4 regions of the Janthinobacterium sp. BJB304 genome follow, and region 4 is predicted to be linked to each of the others. Evidence: predicted binding sites of a transcription regulator. Region 4 holds the regulator's gene; each other region holds the start of a gene.
The links. The regulator FNR, encoded in region 4, switches genes on or off when oxygen is low (the NO sensors DNR and NnrR bind a similar motif). The targets are predictions, from matches to a motif close to TTGATNNNNATCAA.
Positions count from the first base shown of each region.

Region 1: the regulator FNR is predicted to act here: its motif matches at 1,720-1,733, upstream of CSQ95_RS10710 (lipid-binding SYLF domain-containing protein).
Region 2: the regulator FNR is predicted to act here: its motif matches at 2,816-2,829, upstream of CSQ95_RS14710 (universal stress protein).
Region 3: the regulator FNR is predicted to act here: its motif matches at 2,265-2,278, upstream of paaA (1,2-phenylacetyl-CoA epoxidase subunit PaaA).

Region 1 covers NZ_PDZN01000007.1:176,999-182,321, reverse strand. The annotation lists gene CSQ95_RS10720 (Crp/Fnr family transcriptional regulator) at 1-117, opposite strand, end outside; gene CSQ95_RS10715 (helix-turn-helix domain-containing protein) at 121-816, opposite strand; gene CSQ95_RS10710 (lipid-binding SYLF domain-containing protein) at 923-1,654, opposite strand; gene CSQ95_RS10705 (Hsp20/alpha crystallin family protein) at 1,978-2,430, shown strand; gene CSQ95_RS10700 (zinc-dependent alcohol dehydrogenase family protein) at 2,518-3,567, shown strand; gene CSQ95_RS10695 (SagB/ThcOx family dehydrogenase) at 3,668-4,318, shown strand; gene CSQ95_RS10690 (universal stress protein) at 4,356-5,192, opposite strand.
Region 2 covers NZ_PDZN01000011.1:60,399-65,721, reverse strand. The annotation lists gene CSQ95_RS14720 (chemotaxis protein CheA) at 1-1,590, opposite strand, end outside; gene CSQ95_RS14715 (protein phosphatase CheZ) at 1,590-2,444, opposite strand; gene CSQ95_RS14710 (universal stress protein) at 2,911-3,378, shown strand; gene CSQ95_RS14705 (response regulator transcription factor) at 3,533-4,177, shown strand; gene CSQ95_RS14700 (Crp/Fnr family transcriptional regulator) at 4,515-5,321, shown strand.
Region 3 covers NZ_PDZN01000005.1:256,138-261,460, forward strand. The annotation lists gene CSQ95_RS08360 (M14-type cytosolic carboxypeptidase) at 1-534, opposite strand, end outside; gene CSQ95_RS08365 (hypothetical protein) at 676-930, shown strand; gene paaX (phenylacetic acid degradation operon negative regulatory protein PaaX) at 1,166-2,095, opposite strand; gene paaA (1,2-phenylacetyl-CoA epoxidase subunit PaaA) at 2,363-3,352, shown strand; gene paaB (1,2-phenylacetyl-CoA epoxidase subunit PaaB) at 3,381-3,665, shown strand; gene paaC (1,2-phenylacetyl-CoA epoxidase subunit PaaC) at 3,680-4,432, shown strand; gene paaD (1,2-phenylacetyl-CoA epoxidase subunit PaaD) at 4,432-4,959, shown strand; gene paaE (1,2-phenylacetyl-CoA epoxidase subunit PaaE) at 5,000-5,323, shown strand, end outside.
Region 4 covers NZ_PDZN01000001.1:373,238-378,560, forward strand. The annotation lists gene CSQ95_RS01710 (response regulator) at 1-1,268, opposite strand, end outside; gene fnr (fumarate/nitrate reduction transcriptional regulator Fnr) at 1,508-2,266, shown strand; gene CSQ95_RS01720 (FixH family protein) at 2,391-2,915, opposite strand; gene ccoG (cytochrome c oxidase accessory protein CcoG) at 3,062-4,444, opposite strand; gene ccoP (cytochrome-c oxidase, cbb3-type subunit III) at 4,449-5,323, opposite strand, start outside.

The sequences.
Region 1 (5,323 bases), on a different contig from region 4:
GACCTTGGCGCAGTCCGTATCGTTCATGCCTGCAGGCAAACATCGTTCGCGGGCGTGGCAATCGAGGCATGAGAAGGGCTTCGTCCCGTCATCAGTGAGATGGGCTGCCGTGGACATGTGTCAACTCCCCATAGAGTGGCTAAGCGAGCGGTTGCCAGTCGCCAGCGCCATTTGTTCAAGTGCTGGCAGATCCGTGATAACGATGTCCCGGTTTTCAAGCAAAATGAGGCCCGCCAGTTTGAAATGGTGCAGGAGTCTGCTGACACTTTCCGGGGCAAGGTGCAGATAGTTGGCGATGTCGGGGCGTGACATCGGCAAGCGATAGCGTGTCGGCGCGTCGCCCTGTTGACCATACTGCCGGGCAAGACGTAGCAAGAAGGTGGCGAGGCGCTGTTCCGCAGGACTGCGATATAGTTGTAGAGAGGTATTGCGGATATCCAGAATATTTTGACGGATGAGACTATGGAACAAGAGCGGCTGCTGGCGCAACGTGGCGTAGCCAATCTCGCACACTTCACTGTCCTCCATCGCGATGGCCGTACAAAGATGTTTTGTCTGCCCAATACTATCGAGTGCCAGGAAGTCGCCGCATACAGGAAAGCAGGTGATTTTTTGTGCACCAGTTCCATCGGCGCGGTAGTGCTTGAAACTTCCGTAGCGTACGGCAAATACGCATTCGGCAACGGGATCGCCGGCACGATACAGGAACGCCTTGCGTCGTACCCGGTTGCAGCGACCATCGATTCGCTCACTGTCAAATTGACGCACGCCGAAGGCGCGAGCCGAATGGGCGGCGGGGGCTGTGTCGTTGTGCATCATTCCTCCTGGGCAGGCGAGTCAACTATACTGACCCTGTGTTGATGTGGCGCTTGACGGGAACAGTTCGTGCATCCGCGGCGGCGGGCAGGCGGCTATTGTTACTCTATTTGTTCGGCGCACTGACTGCGCCAAGCGCCTGTTGCAGACCTTGCGCCTGATTGTTGCTCACATGGTCGCTGAGCACGTCGTTGGCCGACAACTTCCTGTGATAGTAAGCATCTGTCATTTTTTCATCGTAGCGGATGTCATCCACGCTCACGGCTGCCACATCGGCAAAGATCCCTCTTGCGCTTGACCAGGCAATCACGTCTCCTTTGCCAATTGACCCGCGGGCAACCCTTTTCCAATTGGCGACAGTTAGTCCCGTATCGGCACCCATGGAGAAATTATTTCGCTGCGTGAACCGCTGAATGGCCTTGTCATTGAGCAGGACGAAAGCGAATGGTCCCGCTACTGCACCTACTTGCAGTCCGACACTGAGCTCTCCCAGAGTAAAAAATGCGGGGGAGCTCCATTTTCCGTCCTCGCGTTTGCGCAACAGGACGCCGGTACCGCCGCTCGCGCCGATGGCCAGTGCAGCGCGGCGGTAGGATGGAAGAATGAATATGCCCGTCGACCACTGTATTGCTTCGGCCATCACAGGATCTTTCGCCAAAATGACGATGGCAGTGCGTGCCTCATCTACATGCCGATTTGCCGCTGCTTCAAGCTGTGCTGCTGCTCTGTCCAGTTCCGTCGCGCGGGTATCCACCTGCTGGGATTGAACGATGGCCGGCGAACTGGCGAGCAAGGCGCCGCAAAGCAGTATCCCGACAGGTTTAATGTTGATAATCATGGCCGTTCTCCTGCTGACGTGTAGATAACTCCTTGCACACTACAGCCGGGCACAGGTTGCTTGCCATGATCTACATCAAGGTACCAAGGGAATATTTTTGCATAAGTAAAGCAATGCCCATGATTGTCCAAGGAATCTGGATGAGTATTCTGTGCATGTTGCAAGACTAAATTGTTTGTCTGCGATCGATTGCTGACATTTTTGACGAAGATCATTTGTCAAACAGACAAACAGTAGCTGGCGATTTATATTGAAACATGACGGACGAGAATGTCGCGTTCGCGTTAATGAGCAGTCAATAGCTTGACTAAGGAGAAGGAACCATGGCAAACCATCTGACCCATTTCGATCCGTTCCGCGACCTGGCCAGCATCGATTCCCTGCGCAACATAGATGACTTCTTCCGGGACATGGGTTTCAAACATGCACTCAAGGATTTTGTGCGGCCATCCCAGATTCGGATCGACGTCACTGAAAGTGACCAAGCGTATCGCGTCAAGGCCGAACTGCCAGGTTTTAAACTGGAAGAAATATCCGTGGATATCGATGGCAATCGCGTTTCGATCTCTGCTGAGACGAAGCAGGAGAACTCGGAGACGGAGGGCGAGACGATGCTTCGTCGTGAGCGTTACGTCGGGCAATATTTCCGCAGTTTTTCGCTGGGACAAGATATCGATGACGCCAAGTCCGTTGCCAAGTATCGTGACGGTGTGCTTGAGTTGACACTGCCGAAACGAAAAAATAGTGCGGTGAAGAAATTGATCATTGGTTCTTGATGAGAAATATACCAGTCATGCGCGCAGTTATGCATGTGCACTAGCCTTGATGGACTATCGTCTGCAGTGCAAAATGGGGAGTAAGGTATGCGCGCGCTGGTGTATGAAGTTCCAGGCAATCCGGTACTGTGGAACAAGCCAATTCCAGTAATACGGTTTCCGACTGATGCTATCGTCCGGATAAGCAAGACCACGATCTGCGGAACTGATTTGGATATCCTGAAAGGGAAAGTGCCCACTTGCCTTCCGGGCACAACCTTGGGCCATGAGGGCATAGGCGTGATTGATTCGGTGGGCAGCGCTGTCACGGGTTTTCGCCCCGGTGATGGTGTGCTGATTTCCTGTATCAGTTCCTGTGGCCGTTGCGAGTACTGTCAGCGTGGCATGAGTTCGCACTGTGTCGATGGGGGCTGGATCCTGGGGCATAAAATTGATGGCACTCAGGCCGAGTATGTGCGGATTCCTTTTGCGGACACGAGTCTGTACAGGATTCCACCCGATGTCGATGAAGATTCCTTGGTCATGCTTAGCGAAATTTTGCCAACAGGTTTCGAATGTGGCGTGCTCAATGGCAATATCCAGCCTGGCAGCAGCGTTGCGATCGTGGGGGCCGGTCCTGTCGGCCTGGCCGCATTGATGACCGCCCAGTTTTTCGCTCCATCCAGCATTATCATGGTCGATGTTGATCCACATCGTCTTGAAATGAGTCGCCAGTTTGCTGCAAGTCACACGGTGCGGGCAGTTGAGCGCGCAGCCGTCATCGCAGTATTGGGGCTGACCGGTGGACGCGGCGTTGACACGGCGATAGAGGCGGTCGGGACTCCCGCCACGTTCAAATTGTGTGCAGATATCGTTGCGCCTGGCGGTACAGTCGCCAATGTGGGGGTGCATTATTGGCCGGCAGATTTGCATCTGGAACAACTTTGGTCGAAAAATATTACTATCACTACTCGTCTGGTGGACACCACCACCATCCCACAGTTGTTGATGGCGGTGCAGTCCGGACGACTCGATGTATCAGGTCTGATTACACACCGCTTTATGCTGAAGGACATCGTCGACGCCTATGCATTGTTTGCTGATGCGCTTGGTGCACGGGTATTGAAAGTCATTATTGCGGCCAATCATGTATGTTGAGCGGATACTCACCAACATGTTTGACACACCATCGCGCCTTGGCTGCCCGGGCGTCTGCGGCAATCGGCGGAACGGTCGTGTAGCGTGAAATGGAGGCGAGGTGAGTAGAACTGTGCAGGAGAGTGAGCTTTTGCCATTGATGGGACCGGCCTCGTTTGAACTGGATGCCGACATCAATGTACTGGGTATGGCCCTGATTGAAATACTGAAGCTGCGCGGTTCGCAGCGCGAATTCAGCGAACGCGAGCTCTCGTGGTACAGGCTCTCGCGTTTACTGTGGGCCGCAAACGGCTGCAATCGTGAGACTTCAGGCCATAGAACTGCACCTTCTGTCTGTAATGCGCAGGAAATTGATATTTATATTGCGATGGCAAGTGGTCTATACCGCTATGATGCGCAGGCGCCGGCACTGATGCAGCAAAGTTCCGTCGATATGCGGGCGTTGACCGGCAAGCAGGATTTCGTTGCCAGGGCTCCGGTCAATCTGCTTTATGTCGCCAATTTGTCGCGCATGCCTCCCGAGGAGCAGGCCAAACAGTTACTCTTTGCCGCACTTGATGTCGGCCATATCAGTCAGAATGTTTACCTGTTTTGCGCCGCAGAAGGATTGGCTGCCGTTGCGCGCGGATGGTTTGATCAAGAAGAGCTTGCTGAAGCCATGGCATTGACGGCGGGACAGCATGTGATGCTGGCGCAATCTGTTGGCTATCCTCTGGTTTCGCAGGCGCTGTCGCCGCCTGCCTCTCTGTGAGAAAATGCAAGCATGCACGCAGTTACCGAGCAAGTGCTTAGTGCGACAACAGCAGCGGTACTCTGCTCTGGCTTAGCAAGCTATGCGTGGTGCCACCCAGTATCCATTCATGGAAGCGGCTACGGCCATACGCACCCGCGACAATCAGGTCAGCCCCACTATTCAGCGCGCGACTACACAGAGTGGTAGCAGACTCAGTGACATTGTCGTGGCAGTTCACTTCAACCGGGATCCCGTGGCGAAGCAGATAGCGCGCCAGGTCCGCTCCAGGCTCGTCGCCGTGCTGCTTCCCCACATGTGGATTGAGTACCATAATCTGCACACGTTGAGCGCGCAGCAACAGGGGCATGGCTCCAGCTACAGCGCGGCTCGCTTCAGGACTTGCATTCCAGCCAATGACGATGGAGCGCCCGGGAACTGCTACCGGCCCATCGCCATCCGGGATAACCAGCAGGGGCCGGGGGCTGTGCATTGCGAGATACCCGGGCAGCCGTGTGGACCAGATGAGGCCTGGATCGCTCAGATCGCTTTGGCCAGTCACAATCAGGTCGCAATAGAGCGACTGCAGTATCAATGCGTCGGCAGCATGACTGTCTTGAAAACGCGTTTCGTACGACGCCACGCCCAAGCGGCGACAATGACCATCGAATTGCCGAAGTTGTTCCTGGGCTGCTTTGCGCATCGGTTCATAGTCGAATTGCAACAGGGGAGTGAGTGCCGCTACACCATACACAATATAGTCGAGTTGCGCGCCACCGCTGGCTGCCGTGCCGATCAGGTGGGCCCCATATTCCTGCGCCAGTGCGGCCGCGACTTCCAGGCGTCGTTCAAAGCCGGAAAACTGGTCGGCATACATGAGAATGGTTTTGTACATGGCCGACTCCCGGGAAGGTTGCATTCGAACGGTAGGACCAAGTTACTTGATTCATGTTGCGTTGTCAGGGTATTAATTGATCCTGATCATGTAATATTGACATTTAATGCCTTTCCGGAAGAATGGCCACG
Region 2 (5,323 bases), on a different contig from region 4:
GAAGGTTTCCGGCAATTCGACGACGCGCTGCACCACCGCCATCGGCAGCGCCAGCGCGGCGCCCGAGGTCGACACGAGCATGGTCGGCACGATCGACAGTTCGATCGGCAGGCGGATGGCGAACTTCGTGCCCTTGCCCAGCGTCGACTCGATGTGGATGGCGCCGCGGTTTTTCTCCACGGCCGTTTTCACCACGTCCATGCCCACGCCACGGCCGGAGACGCTGGACGCCACTTCCTTGGTCGAGAAGCCTGGCAGGAACACCAGCTGGAAGCATTCGTCGTTGCTCAATTGCGCGTTTTCGCTGATCAAGCCCTTTTGCTGGGCCTTGCTGCGTAGGAAGACCGGGTCCATGCCCTTGCCGTCATCCTGCAGCACGATCATGACGCTGTTGGCCTCTTGCCAGGCTTTCAGCGAAATATACGATTTGGCGGGCTTGCCGGCGGCCAGGCGCGCTTCCGGCGATTCGACGCCATGGTCGAGCGAGTTGCGCAGCATGTGCACGAGCGGATCGTACAGGCTGTCCACGACGACGCGGTCGACTTCCGTTTCCGCGCCTTCGATGGTCAGCTCGACATCCTTGCCCAGGTCTTTCGCCAGCTCGCGCACCAGGCGCGGGAATTTCTGGAACAGGCGGCCGACAGGCTGCATGCGCGTGGCCAGGGTGGCCCGCTGCAGTTCCGTCGAGTAGCGCGAGGCGCGCTCCAGGGTTTCCGCCAGGGTCGCCATCAAGGTGGCGGCCTGGCCTTCGAATTTGAATTGCAGCAAGCGTTCGAGCAGCACGGCAGCCTGGTTGGCGGCCTGCACGGATTCGCCCGCCACTTCCAGCAGCGCGTCGAGCTTGACGGCGTCGACGCGGATGCTGTCTTCCTTGACGGGCGCGGCATGGCGCACTTCCGGACGCTCTTCGCGTCGTTCGGCGCCATCCCAGGCCTTGGCGGCCGGCTTGGCGGCAGCGGCAGCAGCAGCGGCGGGTGCAGCGGCGGCCACGACGGCAGGGGCAGCGGCGACGGCGGACACCGGCGCGGCGGCGACCCGGCTGCCCTCGGGCACGACGGCGTTATACATGCCTTCCCAGTCCAGGCCATCGGCGCCGGCGGTGGAGACGGCGGCGGCAGGCGTGGCGGCAGGCACTTCCGCAACCTCGGCAACGGGCGCGGCCACTTCCGCCACCACGGCGGCGGCAGGCGCAGGCGCATCCATGCCCTTGCCTTCGATGGCGTTCGTCAGGATGTGTTCCAGCTCTTCCGGCATGGCCGGCAAGCTTTCCGGCGCGGCACCATTGGCCAGTTCCGTCAGCTGGTCGGCGACGAAACCGGACGCCTGCAGCGCTGCCTCGATGGCGATGGGGGTGACGGGCGCGGCGCCCGTGCGCAAGGCGTCGAACAGGTTTTCCGTCAGGTGGCAGGCCGCCACCAGCGCGGGCAAGCCCATGAAGCCGGCACCGCCCTTGATCGTGTGGAAGGAACGAAACACCGCATTCAGTGTTTCCTTGTTGTCAGGATCGCGCTCGAGGCGCAACAAGTGCTCTTCAACATTAACCGCAAGATCCATCGCCTCAACGACGAAATCCTTGAGCATATCGTCCATTAGAATCCCAAATCCGCAAGAAGGTCGTCTACATTATCCTGGTCCAGCGCCACCGACGGCACGGACGGGCCCTGCATCAGCGGCACCGGCTTTTGCGCCAGTTTCTCGCGCACCTCGGCCGGCGCGTTGTCGCGCAACAGCTGGGCCAGTTCGTTTTCCACGGTCTTGGTGATGTTGACCACTTTTTTGATCAGCTGGCCCGTGATGTCCTGGAAGTCCTGCGCCATCATGATTTCCAGCAAGCGCGCTTTTTCCGCTTCCGTCGCTTCGGCAACGGCTTGCGCGAACTGGCGCGAGTCGCCGGCCAGGGCCTTGAATTCTTCCAGGCTCAGCTTGCCGTCGAACAGCGCCGTCCAGCGGCCGTCCATGTCCTTGGCTTTCTTCGACAGTACATCCTGCGCCGGCATGCCTTCGTCGAGCGTGTTCAGGACCTTGTTGGCGGCCTGTTCGGTCAGGGTGGCGACGTATTCCAGGCGGTCCTGGGCGTCGACGATCTGCGACGACGCTTCCGTCAGCGCCTTGTCGTAGCCCAGTTCGCGCAGCGAATCGTGCAGCAGGCGCACGATGCCGCCCAGACGCTCGAACATCGGCTTGTCGGACTGGTCGACGGGATCGGCCGCGTCGCCAGACGCCTCGGCGCTGGCCACAGGCAGCGCTTCCGCCTCGGCGGCCACCGGCTCGGCGGCTGCCGGCACGGCGGCGTTGGCCGACACCGAGTCGAATAGCGCGTCGAAATCGTCCTCCGCAATCACGGCGGGAGCGGGCGCGGCGGCAGGCGCGGGCTGAGCCGCGGCCGCACTTTGCGCAGATACTTCATCGAATAATGCGTCGAAATCATCAGCGGCGTTGGTCATATCCCTGCTTCTCCATAATTTGTCAAAATTCCGCCTGAACTGTGCGTTTTACAGACTGATACCCACAATTTCTCGATTAAGATGATTTGAGGCAATACCGCTGCGATGGTGCGAGTGTAGCAGGGCGCCGCCCTGTTGGTAAATCTCAAAACGCGCTTCCTGGTGCAAAGCTGGTCCACAAGAGCTTTTCCACAAGGAAATATGTGTTCCAGCTGTTGTATTTTGAAATACTACCATTGGCGTGGGTGCAAGACCACGCACAGCAGAAGAAATCCTGCTTCCGGGCGTCTGCGCAACAGCGCCACATGCACATCGTTGCTGCTAAACACGATCTTTCTGCCAATGTTGTCTATACTGAAGGTGCAGTTGTATTGATAATTATCAAGTCTTTGCATGAATACAATGCTGCCGCCGCGTCTACAATAAGAGGCGTTGCGCGCGCTCAGTCACCGCCAAAGGACCTGCCATGTATAAGAAAATTCTGATCGCCACGGATGGCTCCACCGTCTCCAACCTGACGGCCTGCGCCGGCGTTGCCTTTGCCGAACAGATGCACGCCGACATCCTTGCCTTGTACGTGGCGCCCGAGTACCAGTACCCGGTGTACATCGAAATCATTCCGCCAAGCTATCCCAGCGAGGAGGAGTACCGCATCGCCATGCGCAAGGCCGGCGCCGACCACTGGCAGCCCATCCTCGACGCGGCCGCCAAGCGCGGCCTGGAAGCGACAGGCCTGACGGTCTTTTCCGACAGCCCGGCCCTGAAGATCGTGGAAGTGGCGCAATTGCAGCATTGCGATCTGATTTTCATGGGTTCGCATGGCCGCAGCGGCTGGGGGCAATTGCTGTTGGGCAGCGTGACCAATAAAGTGCTGTCGCACTCGAAATTGCCCGTGCTCGTGCATAGGCTGATCAAGGAACCCCCGTCCGAATAAGAGGTCACATGACCACTGGGGCCGCCGTTGCCGGCATATGCAGAAAAAGGCACAATGCGGCCGCTTCAGTTAAAATGACAACATTTCTCGTTTCTCAACATTTGATTGTCCGGTGACGGACAGAGCAGATTTCACGCATCCAGATTGCCCGCCTATGATACGTATTGTGATTGCCGACGACCACACCATCATGCGAGAAGGCTTGAAGCGCATCCTTGACGGCGCGCCGGATATCGATATCGTGGGCGAAGCCATCGACGGCTTTGAAGTACTCAATCAGGTGCGCCAGGGCGGCTTCGACCTGTTGCTGCTCGACCTGTCGATGCCGGGCCGCAGCGGCGTCGACCTGATCCGGCAAATCCGCAGCGAGGCGCCCAAGCTGGCCATCCTGATCCTCACCATGCACGAGGAAGAACAATATGCGGTGCGCGCCATCCGCGCCGGCGCGCAAGGCTATCTGACCAAGGAAAGCGCGGGCACCCAGCTCGTGGGCGCCATTCACAAGGTGGCGTCGGGGCGCCCCTACATCAGCGCCGAGGTGGCCGAGCAGCTCGTGCTCAACATCATGATGCCGAATGAAAGCCTGTTGCACAAACAGTTATCGGACCGCGAGTTCGAAGTCTTTTCCCTGCTGGTGGCGGGCAAGTCGATCACGGAAATCGCCAACAACCTGCACCTGAGCGTGAAGACGGTGAGTACGCACAAGACGCGCATCATGCAAAAAATGGGCATGAGTTCGCTGTCCGAAATGGTGCAGTATGCCGTAGCGCACCGCCTGCTCTCCCCCTTCAAGACGTAAGCCCGGCGGCGCGCGGCGGCGCGTCGACCGTAGGAACAATCCTACATCTCCTACCACAGCTCCTACTGCCATATTCAGCCACTGCTGATATTAATTGTATATGGTTGTTGGCATACTGAAACCAGTAATCAAGTTGCTGGGAAGTTATTTCATCACACAGCAAGTCGTCAGCGAATTGAGCTTTATCAGCCTGGACGCGCGCCGCCCCTTCCCTGCCCGCCGTCCTGCGCACCCTGTCATTCAACTCTGAACTACCTGTCACCAGGAGATGAACATGCTGTCCACGCAAACGCCCGAAACCCGCGCCGCCACCCCATCGCTGGCTCCCTCTTCCCCGATGGAAGCAGGGCGCCAGCGCCAGGGGCGGCTATGGTCGAACCTGAAGGAGGTGTGCGATCTGCTGCATATCTCCAGCGCCTGCACCATCGCCGCCGACGAACTGCTGTTCCAGCACGTGCAATTCAAGACGGGCCAGCGCGTGCATACCATCGGCCAACCGTTCGACACCTTGTACATTGTCAATTCGGGCTTCCTGAAAACCGTGCTCATCGACGAATTCGGCAATGAACAGGTACTGAGCTTTCCCATGAAGGGCGACATGCTGGGCGTCGACGGCATCCACTCGCGCCACTACTCCTCGGAAGCGGTGGCCCTGTCCGACTGCGACCTGATCTTGTTGCCGTTCAAGAAGCTGACGGCGCTGGGACGTGTTCACCTGGAACTGGAAAACGTCATGTACGGCGTGATGAGCCGCGAACTGGTGCGCGAACAGGCGATGATCGGCATGCTGGGCGCCTTGAGCGCCGAAGCCCGCGTGGCCCGCTTCCTCGTCTCGCTGGCCGACCGCTTCGCGCAGATGGGCTATTCGAGCAAGCTGTTCAACCTGCGCATGACGCGCCACGAAATCGGCAGCTACTTGGGCCTGACCCTGGAAACGGTGAGCCGCACTTTGTCCGCCTTCAATGAAATCGGCCTGATCTCGGTTGACCAGCGCACCATCGGCATCAAGGATCCGGACGCCCTGAAAACCCTGCGCCGCTTGCCGCCGTCGCGCTCGCGCGCCAAGCAGCTGGCTGCCGCCAAGCTCAAAGCCGACACCACCGCCGCCGCGGCCGCCTCGGCGCAATTGCTGGCCACGATTTAACG
Region 3 (5,323 bases), on a different contig from region 4:
TTCGACAAACCACTCGGCCATCGTCTCGCCCGGATGCTGGCGCGCGATGACCCAGACTTTTTTCTCGGCATCGGCGTCGCCGACGACCAGCAGATTCATGTCGCGGCCTTCCACCGTGCTGCCCAGGTCGATCAGGCGCACGAGCGGCGACGCTTGCGCGCTGTCGATCAGGGCCAGGTGGCGGTCCCATGGGTACGGTTCGAAATAGGCGTAGTAGACGCTTTCTTCCTCGGGCGTGTGTTCGATGGTCATCACCGTGCCGTCAAAGCTGGTCGGCACTCGGAACCAGGTTTCGCGGTCGTAGCTGGCCACGGCCTGATAATCTTTCCAGCCGTCCGGGTAGGCGGACTTGCCGGCATTCATGAAGCGGATCGTGCACGCCTCGCCTTGCGCGCCTTGCAGGCGGAAGTAAAACCACTGCGTGATGTCGGCGTGGGAATCCTTGCGGATGTTCAGTTCGATGGACTGGGCATCGTCGGCGCGCAGCACCTCGATCGCGCCGGCGTCGAATTGCTGGCTGATTTTAATGGTCATGAGTGTTCCTGATAAAAACGTATGGGTTTTGCATCGTGTGCAATGGCGCGATGATACCTGTTTTGCGGTGGCCTTTGTGCTGGCGCAAACGATGACGCACATGCTTTGCTAACGTGGAAGCTCCGACACGGGGAGAGCATCATGGACGACAACGGCAAACACATACGCGAACTGGAAAAGAAAATCAGCGCCCTCAGCGACGCGCTGGCGCACCTGGGCAAGGGGACGACCTTGCAGGAATTGCTGCGCATCATACGTTTCCCTGGCTATACGACGCCGGCCGAATTCACCTTCAATGTGGCCATCCTCGACACCATGCTGGTGCAGGCCAATGCGCTGGAAAAGCTGGGGCAGGATTTGCTGGCGGGGGCCAAGCAGGTGGTGGCAAAACAGTGAGCAGGCGGTGACTTACAACACCTAACAAAACCGTAGCGAGCGGAAGGGAGTTGTGGTTGAGAAGCGCAACTGTACGAAGGTACAGTGAGCATCGCAGGCCGCAAATACCGACGCGCAGTAGGTTTTGATAGGTGTTCTTATTCCTGAACGCCTGAAAAATGGCCTGGGCAAGGCGCAGGGCCGCAGGCAGTACGAACGTACGCCCAGGCCCTGCAACGCCGCCATCGACGTTTTATCAGGTGTTCAGTCCGCCGAAGCGTTCGTAAAACCACGGCTCCACGTCCGGTGCGTGCTCATCCTCGCGACGCAGGGTGGCCAGGATGTGTTCCTCAGCAGGTGCATACGTGATGCGGTACAGGTCGCGCGCCAGCGCATAGGCTTGCGTGCCAGGCCACGGTTCGGGCAGCAGCTCGACGGGCAATTGCGGGTCGTGCAACTGCACGCGGCGGTAGGCGTGCGTCAGCAGCGAGCGGATGACGAACGCTTGCTCCGCATCGAACACGGGTTCTTCCTGCAGCAGGGTCAGCAGCGGCTGGAAGCTGGCGATGAATTTTTCGTAGCCGGCCATCACTTCCGACAAGTCCCAGCAGTCGCCCACCATGTCGCGCAGGGGACGCGTGCTGACGCCTGGCAATTCCGTGGTGTGGCAGACATACAGCTTGCCCTGCACCTCGTTGCGCACGAGGATATCTTCCAGCGCCTCCGCATTGCTGGCCGGATGGCCAAAGATGCCGGGGGAAATCAAGCCGTAGCCCGCCCACAATAATTCCTTGCGCAGCGCGCCCCGTTCGGCGGCGCCGATGCTGCCGGCCGGACCGATCACCAAGGTCCAGCTGCCATCCCAGTGCACGACCAGCGGAGCGTAGATGCGGCGGTAGGCGCGTTCGAAGCGGGCCAGCGCCTCCGGGCGTATCGCATAGGCGCTGCGGCGGCCGTCGCGCTGCGAGCTGAGCCAGCCTTCCTGCGCCAGGCGGAACACGCTGGTGCGCAATAGCCGGTCATTGACGCCGAATGGCGCCAGCAGTTCGATCAGGCTGCCCAGCCAGATGGCGCCGCCGCGCGGCACGATGGCGTCGCCGAAGATGGTCATCACCAGGGACTTCGAGCGCGGTGGGTCGCTTTCCAGGAAATCGGCTATCCATGCCGTGCAGCGGGTGTTCTTCATGTGGTTCCGGTCTGGCCGTGTTGCGGTCGGTTCAATAAAAGCAGCAGTTTACTTGGCTGCGCGGGTAGCGCGGCAATAATTTGCCGGAAGCGCGGGTAGCGCTCCATAGTGTTTTCTCATAAGCAATATCATACGCACAAAAAAGCGGCACAAGATACGATTTTTTAAAATGATTCACATCAAGTGTATGCAAATCGTTTTTTGTATCGTATTATCTGTTTATCGCACCGCGTTGCTGCGCAAAATCAAAGACATGGGAGACACATCATGTACGCACAAATGGTTGAAACCGGCCTCAAGAACGTCCGCTCCATCGACGACATGGGCCAGGAAGAGCGCGCTTTCCAGGCGCGCATCGACGAAGGCATCAAGATCGAGGCCAAGGACTGGATGCCGGACGCCTACCGCAAGACTCTGATCCGCCAGATTTCGCAGCACGCGCACTCGGAAATCGTCGGCCAATTGCCCGAAGGTAACTGGGTCACGCGCGCACCGACCCTGAAACGCAAATCGATCCTGCTGGCGAAGATCCAGGACGAAGCGGGCCACGGCCTGTACCTGTATAGCGCCGCGGAAACCCTGGGCGTCTCGCGCGACGATTTGCTGGCTGCCTTGCATTCGGGCAAAGCCAAATATTCCAGCATCTTTAACTATCCGACCCTGTCGTGGGCCGACATGGGCGCCATCGGCTGGCTGGTCGACGGTTCCGCCATCATCAACCAGATTCCCCTGTGCCGCTGCTCCTACGGTCCGTATGCGCGCGCCATGATCCGCGTCTGCAAGGAAGAATCGTTCCATGCGCGCCAAGGCTACGACATCATGATGTCGCTGTGCAAGGGTACGCCCGAACAGAAAGCCATGGCGCAAGATGCCTTGAACCGCTGGTGGTGGCCGTCGCTGATGATGTTCGGCCCGTCCGACGCCGCCTCCGTCAACAGCGCCCAATCGGCGCAATGGCGCATCAAGCTGTTCTCGAACGATGAATTGCGCCAGCGCATGGTCGACCAGACCGTGCCGCAAATCGAATACCTGGGCTTGACCGTGCCCGATCCCGACCTGAAGTTCAATGCGGAGACGGGCCACTATGAATTTGGCGAGATCGACTGGGCCGAGTTCAACAATGTCCTGAAGGGCAATGGCCCGTGCAACCGCGAGCGTTTGCAAACGCGCGTGAAAGCGTATGAAGACGGCGCATGGTTCCGCGATGCCTTGGTCGCCTATGCCGACAAGCAAGCCGCTAACAAAGCAGCAGCGTAATTACATAAGACAGATAGGGGATAGCAACATGAGCAAAGAATGGCCTTTGTGGGAAGTTTTCATCCGCAGCCAGCACGGCCTGGCGCACAAGCATGTAGGCAGCCTGCACGCCTCCGACGCCGCGATGGCGGTCAACCATGCGCGCGACGTCTACACGCGCCGCAATGAAGGCGTGAGCATTTGGGTGGTGCGCGCGGCCGATATCGTCGCCAGCAGCCCCGGCGACAAGGGCGCCCTGTTCGAACCGTCGAACAGCAAGGTGTACCGCCATCCCACCTTCTTCCCGATGCCGGAAGAAGTCAAGAACCTGTGATGGGAGCGCCTGTAATGGATGACAAGGTCAACTACCTTTTGCGCCTGGGCGACAACGCCCTGATCCTCAGCCAGCAGCTGTCGCAGCTGTGCGGCAAGGGACCGGCGCTGGAAGAAGACATGGCGCTGACCAACGTGGCGCTCGATCTGTTGGGCCAGACGCGCTTGTGGTTCAGCTATGCGGCCGAACTGGAAAACGCGGGCCGCGACGAGGACGACATCGCCTTCTTGCGCGATGCCCACGATTTCAAGAACTGCCTGCTGGTCGAACAGCCGAACGGCAATTACGCCGACACCATGATGCGCCAGTTCTTCTTCGACAGCTGGCACTACTTCCAGCTGCTGGAACTGACGAAATCGGCGGATGCGCGCATCGTCAATGTGGCGCAAAAGTCGATCAAGGAAGTGACGTATCACCTGCGCCGCAGCGGTGACCTGATCGTGCGCCTCGGCGACGGCACGGCGGACAGCCATGCGAAAACGCAGGCGGCCGCCGACAAGCTGTGGATGTACACGGGCGAGATGTTCACGTACGACGCCGTCGACCAGGCCATGGTCGCCGCCGGCATCGCGCCGCCATCGGACGTGCTGCGCCAGGCCTTCCTCGAACACGTGGCCGAGATCTTCGCCGAAGCCACCTTGACCATGCCAGCGCCCGACGCCTGGATGCAAAAGGGCGGCAAGCAGGGCACGCACACGGAACACCTGGGTTTTATTTTGGCCGAGATGCAGTTCCTGCAGCGCGCCTATCCCGGGGCGGAGTGGTAATGCACGCCGCCGGCGCATCACTGGACGCGGCCCAGGTCTGGGCCTGGCTCGGCGAGGTGCCTGACCCGGAAATCCCCGTCATTTCGGTGGTGGACCTGGGCATCGTGCGCGCCGTCGAAGTGACGGATGGCGATGCGTGCATCGTGACGATCACGCCCACGTATTCGGGATGTCCGGCCATGCAGGTGATCGCCGATGCCGTCACCGATGCCTTGCGCAGCCATGGCGTGGCCAGGGTGACCCTGGTGAACCAGCTGGCGCCCGCCTGGACGACGGACTGGATGAGCGAAGCGGGCAAGGCCAAGCTGAAAGGCTATGGCATCGCCCCGCCGCAGCAGCAGGTGATCGACATCAGCGGTTTGCGTGGCGGCGTCAAGCGCCAGGCGATGCCGAAACTGGACGTGATCTGCCCGAACTGCGGCTCCACGCATACGCAGCTGACCAGCCAGTTCGGCTCCACGCCGTGCAAGGCCCTGTACAAATGCCTGGCTTGCCGCGAACCGTTTGACTACTTCAAGTGCCACTAAAAAAATCAGGCACACGTTCCGAAGAAACTGGAGATGAAGCATGAGTAAATTTTATCCGCTGTCCGTGGCCAACGTGCGCAACGAAACGCGCGACACCATCGCCGTCACGTTCGACGTGCCGTCTGAACTGCAGCAGCAGTTCCGCTTCCAGCAGGGCCAGCACCTGACCCTGCGCGCCAACATCAACGCGGAAGACGTGCGCCGTTCGTATTCCATCTGTTCGGCGGTGCAGGACGGCACCCTGCGCGTGGCCATCAAGCGCACGCCGGGCGGCGCTTTCTCCACCTGGGCCAACGACACCCTGAAAGCCGGCGCCACCATCGAGGTGATGCCGCCCATGGGACACTTCAACGTGCCGCTCGAC
Region 4 (5,323 bases):
ATGGTCAGATACTTGCGCTGTTCCGTATCGAGCTTGGTATTGCCCAGCAAATACACCATGCCCAGCACGGCATTGAGGGGCGTGCGGATTTCATGGCTCATGTTGGCCACGAAATCGCTTTTCGCGCGGTTGGCCGCCTCGGCCCGGTCGCGCTCCTGTTCCAGCTCCGCCGCGCGCGATTCGAGTTCCTGCTGCAGGCGGTCGCGCTCGCTCATCAGGCCGTTGAACGCTTCCGTCAGCTCGCCGATCTCGTCGCGCTGCTGTACGGGAACGGGGGTGAAACGGCTGCCGCTGGTGCGCAGCGCCTGCAGGGTGTCGCGCAGGCGCACCAGGGGCGAGAGCAGGCGCACGGTGACCCAGCCCAGCACGGCTGCGGCCAGCAGCGAGGCGAGGATGCTCCACAGCACCAGCCGGTACAGCACGCCGTCGAACGGTTCGAAGGCGTCGTGGAGGGGCAGCGAGGCGGCCAGCAGCCAGTTCACCGATTTCAGGCGTTTGAAGCTGTTGACGGCCGTGATGCCGCGGCTGTTGGTGCTGACCATGGTGCCTTCGCCATCGTCCTTCAGCAGCCGGGTGGTCGTCAGGTTGGCGTTCGGCACGCGCGGCTGCAGCAAACGGCTGGTGTCGGGATGCAGCACATAGCGCGGCACGGCGCCGCGCGTGAGGATGAAGTAATAGCCGCTCTTGCCGATCTTTTCCGAGCGCAGGCGCCCCAGCAGGTTGTCCTTGTACAGGCGCAGCACGCCGATCACCACGCCGGCCACCTGGCCATCGGCGGCGAGTATGGGCGCGACCATCTGCACGATGGGCATGCCGCTTGATTTGCCCAGCATCGGCTCGGTGATCATGGGCTGGCGCGTGCGCAGCACGGTCTGGAAATACTCGCGCTCGGCGACGTTGATGCCGGCGCGCCCCGCCACTTCCGGCATGTCGGCCACGACGGCGCCGTGCGCGTCGAGCACCAGCACGTCGTCGAACAGCACCAGCATCGAGCGGCGCGAATAGTATTCGCGCAATTGGGCGGGCTGGGTGATCAGTTCTGGCGGCTGCTGCCGGGCCGTCAGGGTGACGATCTGCAGCAGCATGCCCAGCTTGTCGTCGAGCTCGGCGGCGGTGCGGCTGATCAGGGACGACTGCTGGCTCAACAGTACCTTGGTGAAATCGTCGCGCATGTGCTGCACCTGGATCATGGTGACCAGCGCGATCATGGCGATCGAGGTCAGGCTGGTGGCCAGCGCGACTTTTGCTTTGATGCCGAGAGGCTTCATGATTTCCTTTTCAGTACCGGGCGGCACAGGCGGCAGATAATGCTGTCAGGAATTTTCCTATCAATACCCCAGCTTGGCAAGCGCCGCCACGCAAATTGCCCTCTCCGCATGGGCTTTTGACGATGTTGCCATATAATTAAAGTCGGAACGTCGTTTATTCAGCGAAATTGCGGTGAAATTGGCACACGGCAACCCTGTATGCAGTAAACTTGTTGTTGCATTTTCTAAAAGGTACCGACATGACTGAAGCGCTACTCACTCCAACCTCGCCCACAGTGACCGTGGAAGCGTTGCGTGCGCGATGCTCGACCTGCAGCATGCATCAATTGTGCCTGCCGATGGGCCTCGACGTGGGCGACATGGACAGACTGGACCAGATCATCGGCCGCCGCCGCAAGATCGTGCGCGGCGCTTCGCTGTTCCGCATCGGCGACTCGTTCCAGAACCTGTATGCGATCCGTCTGGGCCACTTCAAGACCTACCAGATCAATCCGGGCGGCGAAGAGCAGGTGACGGGCTTCCAGATGGCGGGCGAACTGCTGGGCATGGACGCCATCAGCGCCGACCGCCACCACTGTAATGCGGTGGCGCTGGAAGACAGCGAAGTGTGTGAAATCCCGTTTTCCAGCCTGGAACAATTGCTGGGCAATATGCCGACCCTGCTGCGCCATTTCCACCGCATGATGAGCCAGGAAATCACGCGCGAGCAAAGTGTCATGCTGTTGCTGGGCAACATGCAGGCGACGCAGCGTTTTGCCGCCTTTATCGTCAACCTGGCGTCGCGCTATGAAGCGCGCGGCTATTCGGCCAGCAAATTTCAGTTGCGCATGTCGCGCGAGGAAATCGGCAACTACCTGGGCCTGACCATCGAAAGCGTCAGCCGTTTATTGTCGAAATTCAAGAAGGAAGGCTGGCTGCGCGTCTCCAACCGCGAGATCGAGATCTTGCAGCCGGCAAAACTGAAGGCCATTACGGCCGGCACCGACGTCTGCAAGTAACAGCACCGTCAAAACCTACTGCGCGTCGTGCTTTGCGGCCTGCGATGCTCGCTGTGCTATAGCACAGCTGTGCTTCTCAGCCACAAATCACTGCCGCTCGCTACGGTTTTCCCGGCACTGTACGTTATAGTTCCTCATCCGCGTGCAGCGCGATGCTGCGTTGCAGCGGCCAGGTCCAGATGCCGGACAGGCGCCACTCGCGTTTGTCGTTTTCCACCAGCACTTGCCAGCGGCTGCGCTCGAGCATCGGCAGCGCCACGGAAAAATTGCCGGCCGCATCGGGCTGCACCAGCAGCTTGATATCCTTTTCCGGCAGGGTCGCATGCGCCAGGTGCAGCTGCAATGGCCCCTGGTACGCCTTGCCGAAGCTGTGCACGGAGCCGCTCAGGCGCGCTGCAGCGACGTCATACGACAGGGTCGTATCCATCGCCAGGTCGCTGGCGATCGTGTCGCGCTTCAAATCCTGGTTGATCGCCTTGCCCTGCTTGTAATAGTCGCCCACCACCAGCGCGTCGGGCTGCGTAAACGCGATATAGCCCATGAAGCTGCCGACGACCACGGACAGGCCGGGACCGATCATCAGCAGCCATGGCCAGCGATGCTTGTACCATGGGGCAACGGGAGGTTGCAGTTTCAGACTGTCGGACATTGTGTTCTCCTTGGGGCCGGACCCTTTGGGTCCGACCCCAGCTTTTGCTTCCGGGTTGAAAATCAAGTGACCCTAACGCATGATTGATGATACCCCTACGGCGAAATACCGGGGTCGGGCCCGGAGGGGCCGACCCCAAATCAACATCACCGCGGCACGATGAACACCGCGCTTTCGCGCACATGCAGCGACGGGTCGTCCAGCGATTGCAATTCGATCGCAATCTTGTTCGAGCCCTTCTCGCCCACGCCGTGCGGCACGCGCAGGCGGATCGGCCAGCCCAGCGTTTCCGTCGGCTGCAAGGTCACTTCCTCGCGCGTCAGCAAGGTCAGGCCCGGCAAGCCGGAAGCGCTGATTTTGAAATGCTGGCTTTGCTCCGAGGTGTTCATGATCTGCAGACGATAGACGTTTTCGATCATGCCGTCTTCCACTTCGCGTCCCATCGAACCGCGGTCGCGGATCACGTCCATCTTCAGGGGCGTGCGCAGGGCCAGCGACGTACACACGGCGATGATGATCAGGGCCAGGATGGACGTGTAGATCAGCACGCGCGGGCGCATGGCGCGCTGGCGGATCTGCTTCGAATTGAAGTTGTTTTCCATCGCATGGTCGGTGCTGTAGCGTATCAGGCCACGCGGCCGCTCGACCTTGTCCATCACGGTGTTGCAGGCATCGACGCAGGCGGCGCAGCCGATGCATTCATACTGCAGGCCGTTGCGGATATCGATACCGGTCGGACACACCTGCACGCACAGGGTGCAATCGATGCAGTCGCCCAGCCTGTCGTTGTTGCCGGCCTTCTTGCTCATGGCGCCGCGTGGTTCGCCGCGCTTGGCATCGTAGGTGATGATCAGCGTGTCCTGGTCGAACATGGCGCTCTGGAAGCGCGCGTAGGGGCACATGTATTTGCACACCTGCTCGCGCAGCCAGCCCGCGTTGCCGTAGGTTGCCAGGCTGTAGAACAAGACCCAGAACCATTCCCAGGGACCGAAATTGAGGGTGGTCACCTCGCGCGCCAGTTCCTTGATCGGCGTGAAGTAGCCGACAAAGGTAAAGCCCGTCCACAGGGCGATGGCGCCCCATACCAGGTGCTTGGCCGTCTTCTTGAACGCCTTGCGCACGGAGGGGCCCTGCTTGTCGAGGGCCATGCGCGCGCTGCGCGTGCCCTCGATGCGGCGTTCGACCCACAGGAAGATTTCCGTGTATACCGTTTGCGGGCAAGAAAACCCGCACCACACCCGCCCGGCAATGGCCGTGACGAGGAATAACAAATACGCACAGATGATCAGCAGGGCCGCCAGATAGATGAAATCCTGGGGCCACAGCACGACGCCGAAAATGTAGAACTTGCGCGTGGTCAAATCGAACAGCAGGGCTTGCCTGCCATTCCAGGTCAACCACGGCAAGCCGTAGAACGCGAGCTGGGTAAGCCATACGCATACCCATCTCCAGGTAGCGTAGCGTCCTTTGGCCTCGCGAGGGTAGATTTGCTCGCGGGCCGCATACATCTTGATGACTTGAGGTTCCATTACATCATTTCACTGGCGTCTGGGGATTCGACAGGCTCCAGACATACGCCGACAGCACGTGTACCTTGGATTCGCCGAGGAAATCGCTGAAGGCCGGCATGGTGTTGCTGCGTCCCTTGCGCACGGTTTCCATGATGGTATCGGCGCTGCCGCCGTACAGCCACACCTTGTCCGTCAGGTTAGGCGCACCGAGCATCTGGTTGCCCTTCGCATCGGCGCCGTGACAGGCCATGCAGGCGCCGAACTTGGCCTTGCCCAGCACGGATTTGACAGGGTCCGAGGTGGAACCGGACAGGCTCAGCACGTAGTGGGCCACGTTCTCGACATCTTTTTCGGAACCGAGCGCGGCGCCCATCGGCGGCATCTGCCCATTGCGGCCATGCATGATGGTGGTCTTGATGATGTCGGGATCGCCGCCATACAGCCAGTCCTTGTCCGTCAGGTTGGGGAAGCCCTTGTTGCCGCGGGCATCCGAACCGTGGCACTGCGCGCAGTAGGTCAGGAACAGACGCTGGCCGATGGCTTGCGCCTGCGGATCGGCGGCCACCGTCTTCAAGTCCTGGCTCAGGTACTTGTTGAACAGGGGGCCGTAGTCGGCTTCCGCCTTCTTCAGCTCTTCCTCGTACTGGCCCGTCGATTTCCAGCCCAGACTGCCGGCGTAGGTGCCCAGGCCCGGGTACAGGAACAGGTAGGCCAGCGCGAAGACGATGGTGATGTAGAACAGCCACATCCACCAGCGCGGCATCGGCGTGTTGAGTTCCTTCAAGTCCTCGTCCCACACGTGGCCCGTGGTGCCGTCGGCGGGGGCGCCGGCGGCCACTTTCACTTTCGACTGCGAGTACAGCAGCACGCCGCAGCCGATGATGCCCAGCAGGGACA